One region of the Halobacillus rhizosphaerae genome, then DNA from elsewhere that is predicted to be linked to it. Evidence: a T-box and tRNA genes for the amino acid it is inferred to sense, from the RefSeq annotation. Region 1 holds a T-box; the other holds one or more tRNA genes.

What was found. The T-box of region 1 lies ahead of argS (arginine--tRNA ligase). A T-box ahead of a tRNA ligase gene usually reads a tRNA of that ligase, here a tRNA-Arg.
Region 2: it has a tRNA-Arg gene. The T-box ahead of argS (arginine--tRNA ligase) is inferred to sense a tRNA for this amino acid. The anticodon was not compared.

What each region holds. Positions count from the first base shown of each region.
Region 1 is NZ_JAUTWQ010000006.1:58,014-60,414, reverse strand. It holds gene argS (arginine--tRNA ligase) at 1-1,242, opposite strand, end outside; T-box leader at 1,312-1,527, opposite strand; gene Q7A53_RS08070 (rRNA adenine N-6-methyltransferase family protein) at 1,574-2,098, opposite strand; gene Q7A53_RS08065 (YbbN family protein) at 2,343-2,401, shown strand, end outside.
Region 2 is NZ_JAUTWQ010000001.1:148,008-150,408, reverse strand. It holds gene Q7A53_RS00720 (CBO0543 family protein) at 146-598, opposite strand; tRNA gene Q7A53_RS00715 (tRNA-Arg) at 864-937, opposite strand; tRNA gene Q7A53_RS00710 (tRNA-Gly) at 965-1,038, opposite strand; gene Q7A53_RS00705 (metallophosphoesterase) at 1,247-1,774, opposite strand; gene Q7A53_RS00700 (XTP/dITP diphosphatase) at 1,781-2,386, opposite strand; gene rph (ribonuclease PH) at 2,386-2,401, opposite strand, start outside.

The DNA.
Region 1 (2,401 bases):
GCCCACTTGTTTTGTTGTTTCTTCCTTATTATTAAGGGAAGGATTTTTGGCTTCAATATTGGATTGTGCTTGCGCAACTGCTTCTTCAAGTGCTTGTTTCAGAAGCACAGTTTTGCCTTGTCTGGTGGACATTTTCTTCCCACCCTGAAGCATCATTCCAAAGGATATGTGCTTCACAGAATCCGCCCAGGTAAATCCCATTTTACTTAAGACGTGCTTCACTTGCTGAAAGTGTAACGACTGTTCATGTCCTACGACATATAGAGCTTCATCAAACTGGTAATTCTGATAACGATCCACGGCTGCGGTAAGGTCTCGTGTAGCATAAATAGAAGTCCCATTGCTTTTCTTTATTAAACATGGAGGCATTCCTTCTTCATCCAGCCGTACAACCTGGGCTCCCTCAGATTCGGTGAGCAGGTCTTTCTCTATTAGAAGCTGAATAGTTTCTTCCATCTTATCGTTATAGTAAGCTTCTCCACGGGTGAGATCAAAAGAAACCCCGAGAAGCCGATAGATGTTTTCAAACTCTTCTAGAGATTCCTCCTTAAACCATTTCCACAGCTTCACAGCTTCTTCATCTTGGTTCTCGAGTTTCTTAAACCATTCTCTCCCTTCTCCAATTAGACGTGGATCTTCTTTAGCTTCATTATGAAACTGAACATAAATTCTCGTAAGCTCAGTTAATGGATCAGCTTTGACTAATTCCTCCTTGCCCCAGCGCTTATAGGCTGCCAGAAGCTTGCCAAATTGAGTTCCGTAATCACCGATATAGTTGATTTTCACTGTAGTATAACCGGATTTCTCAGCAAGATTTGCCAGGGCATTGCCGATCACTGTGGAACGGAGGTGGCCCATGGAAAACGGCTTCGCGATATTAGGGGCAGACATATCGAGTACCACAGTTTTATTTTTGCCATTTGTATTACTGCCGTAGCTGCTCTTTTCCGAAAGGATTTGTTTCAATGTGTGCTCTGCTATAAAGGTTTGATTTAGAAATATGTTTAGATAGCCTCCTGCTGTCTGTACTTTTTCGATCGTTTCATGTTTGAGCCGGGAAGCTAATTCCTCAGCAATCGCAGCCGGGGATTTTCGCAGTATTTTGCTAAGTTGAAAACATGGGAAAGCAATATCTCCATGGTCGGATTGCTTTGGTGTTTCGAGAAGGTTGTAAACCCACTCACGGTCATACTCCTCACCAAGGAGATGAGAAAGCTGCAGGGCGATTAAGTGTTTTTCCATTAGTGATCCTCCTTTAAGGAATGAAACTGAATGCATGTTGAAAAATAAAACAAAAAAACCTCGTCTCCATGAAGAGACGAGGTTTGTGCTCGCGGTACCACTCTAATAGCTGTAAACAGCCACTCGATAGTTGATAACGGGGGTCACCCCGGCCATCCTTACTAGTTATTTTCAGGATCGCTTCTCAAAAGTCCGGTTCACTTATTAGTCTGCTGTTCAGGCTTCCACCGTCCCTGATTCGCTGTGCGCTTTCTAAAAAGTTACTCTCTTTTTCCTAGAAATTAAGTATTGTTCAGATTATAGCTAATGGTGATAAGGAATGCAACTGTTTCTACGGTTTCTTGTAAATATAAATGCAGGAGCTAGACAAATCATGAGGAACCCTTGCTTTCTTAGCAGCAGACCAGTCAGGAAGATGGAAGGTATTGGACACAAGTGTGAATTTTCGGTGGCTATGAATTTTCAAAGATAATTTCCTCATAGCTCCTGGATAAAGGTAGGTATACAGGAAATCATGAGAGGTAAGGTCTAATTTGAAAAAATCCTTCCTTATTATATACACATTTCTATAGCGGAATAGTAGTTTCCGAAGAAGTAGAATCATCCAGGGGAACCAGGACATCTCGTAGGCCGTAATTTTTGCATTAGGAAATTGTCTGGCATAACTAAATGTCATTGCCCCAAATCCTGCCCCGAGTTCAGCTATAGAGTCTGGTGTATGGGGAGACGAAATTTCAAAGATTTTTTTTCTGGCAGCTGCGGAAGTTGGTGTTGGAGTGATCCCTGTGGCTATAGTGCCAATAACAAGCATAAGGAGTATAAAAATGATGAGAATAAGAGCAATGATTATGAACATAGCAGACACCTCTTTCTTCCATTGTAATAGATACGGGCAGAATTGAAGAAGAATATCTAAATCGCTGTTATAATAATTTTGAATTTAAGTGAGGTGAATGAATTGAAGAAAGCAGAAACAATGGAAGATATACAGTCCTTTATCCATTCTCATAAACTAGCACTTCTCTATATCCCAGACCGGCTGTTCAGTGTGTCACAGTTTACTGCCTCAGATTGAGGAAATATTAATAGAATACCCTAACGTGAAGACTATTCAAGCAGATGCTGCTGAGATTCGTGAAGTTGCCGGAGCGTTTTCCGT
Region 2 (2,401 bases), on a different contig from region 1:
TAGTAAGTTGCTGCTAATCGGACATAGTTCGTAAAATTCTTGGACTTCTTCTAGTCATTCATAAAAAATCACAATAAAATAGTAATAAATAAAGGAACTTCAGATTTTGAAGTTCCTTTATTTATCATTGAGCCTTTTCTCCAGATTATTCTAGGATCCCATACTTTTTCAATGCATTTATATAGCAGGTTGTACCAATGAAACCTGCTATATAAATCCCAAAAGTGAAGTATATATTCCATCCATGAGCATAAACAACTTTACCTGATAAAACTGCTGATAATTCCAAGAGCGTGGTAATGATTGTGAAGATAAAAATAAGGAGAGGAGTTTTTGTTATCTTTTTTTCTTTTGTATAGCCAAATGATGTAGCCAATAAGGGAAAATACCCTATATTAAACGGAAAAGAAGATAATGATGGGTTTTGCGTATTCAAGGGCGAAACATCCCAAAAATAACCATCCCCCCAATCACACCCTCCAACGGCAATAGTTACTCCCAACGGATATAGGAGCAAAGTTAGTTTCTGACTTTTTTTGAATAAGTATATAATTATTCCGGTCGGTATAAGTAAACCAATGATTACATTACTCCACAAGCTTCATTCCCCCTTTATTAATTTTTATTATTTTAGCCCATTAAAAATTATTTATTCAAAATTATTATTCTCGAATTCAAAATAAATGGGAACTCTGAATCCCAATTAGTACAAGTTGATTTACAAAATACCTTTATTATGATGAATAAATCCAGCGCCAATCCCGCCCCAAAGAACGAAATGGGAGATTAGAATGTATAGTTCACAATACAAGAAAAACGCTGAACCTCTTGATATACAAGAGATTCAGCGTTTTTTAAGTTAGCGTCCCAAGAGGGATTCGAACCCCCGACCCACAGCTTAGAAGGCTGTTGCTCTATCCTGCTGAGCTATTGGGACAAAATATAATCTTACGTAAATATGTATTGGAGCGGGTGAAGGGAATCGAACCCTCATCATCAGCTTGGAAGGCTGAGGTTTTACCACTAAACTACACCCGCACTATTAATAGCTTTTTTTCCACGTTCTCAATTTTAGTAGTATGTATAGCAGCAACATCACTAAAAGAAACTTAAATGTTTAAAGTCTCGCTCAATGCGATAATCTTTCCTTTAGGAAATAGTTATTTTAATAGCTTCTTCTTTTTTGAGGACAAGGATTATTATAGTAAGAACTCAATGATTTGTCAATAGAACTTGCAGCAAAGTTTTAATTCTTCGCTGCAAGTGATGTTTCCATTGATAATTCTTTAATTGGTTCTCCGTTGACATGATAATATTGCAGCTTTACTAGCTCAAGGTTTTCCCATTCTAATATAGCATAAGTCGGTTCCTCACGATCTCTTGGCAACCTGCAGCTTCCGGGATTAATAAATAATTTACTATTTACTTTTTCGGCACCTGCCATATGAGAATGTCCAAAGCAAGCCACTTGTGCCCCGACTTCCTCAGCACGGTAAGAGAGCGGCATTAAAGTGGTTTTCACTTGAAATAAATGTCCGTGGGTCACAAGGAAGGTCAAGTCCTTAACAGTGACTACTTGTTCATTATTCATGTCTGCTTCAAAATCACAATTACCTTTAGCATAGTAAAAGCCTTGAAGTTCCTCAGAATCCGTTGCTAATTCAGAATCGCCGCAATGCAGCATGGCATCCACTTGGTCCTCGTGGCGCTGCTTAATTTCCATCAATTCTTCTGTTAATCCATGACTATCACTGATAATCAGTACCTTAGGCATGATGGATCACTCCATTTCTGCTTGTTCTTTTATCCATTCTTCTAATTGAAGGATAGCATGTTTTCGGTGACTGATCGAATTTTTTTCCTCAGGAGTATGCTCTGCTAAAGTCCGGTTTGAACCCTCGGGTACAAAGATAGGGTCATAGCCAAATCCATTTTCCCCTCTTTGGTCGAGCGTTATTCGCCCCTCACAGAAACCTTTTTTGATAAACGTATCATTCCCGGGGCGTGCTACAGCTGCTGCGCAGACAAACCTGGCAGCACGAGCTTCTTCCGTTGAGTCCTTTAATTCGCTTAGTACTTTTTCTATATTCTTTTGGTCATCCTTCTCTTCCCCCGCATAGCGGGCTGAGTAGACACCAGGCGCTCCATTAAGTCCATCAATTTCAAGACCAGAATCATCGGCAAGAACGGGGACGTTATACTCCGTAGAGATGGCTTCTGCCTTAATAGCAGCGTTTTGTTCAAAAGTGGTCCCATACTCCTCTATATCTTCAATTTCCTCATCAAAGTCTAATAATGACTTAATTTGAACTCCATATTTAGAAAACATATCGCGAAATTCTTTGACTTTACCTTCATTTTTTGTAGCAATGATAAGTTCTTTCATTATTTCCCTGCGACT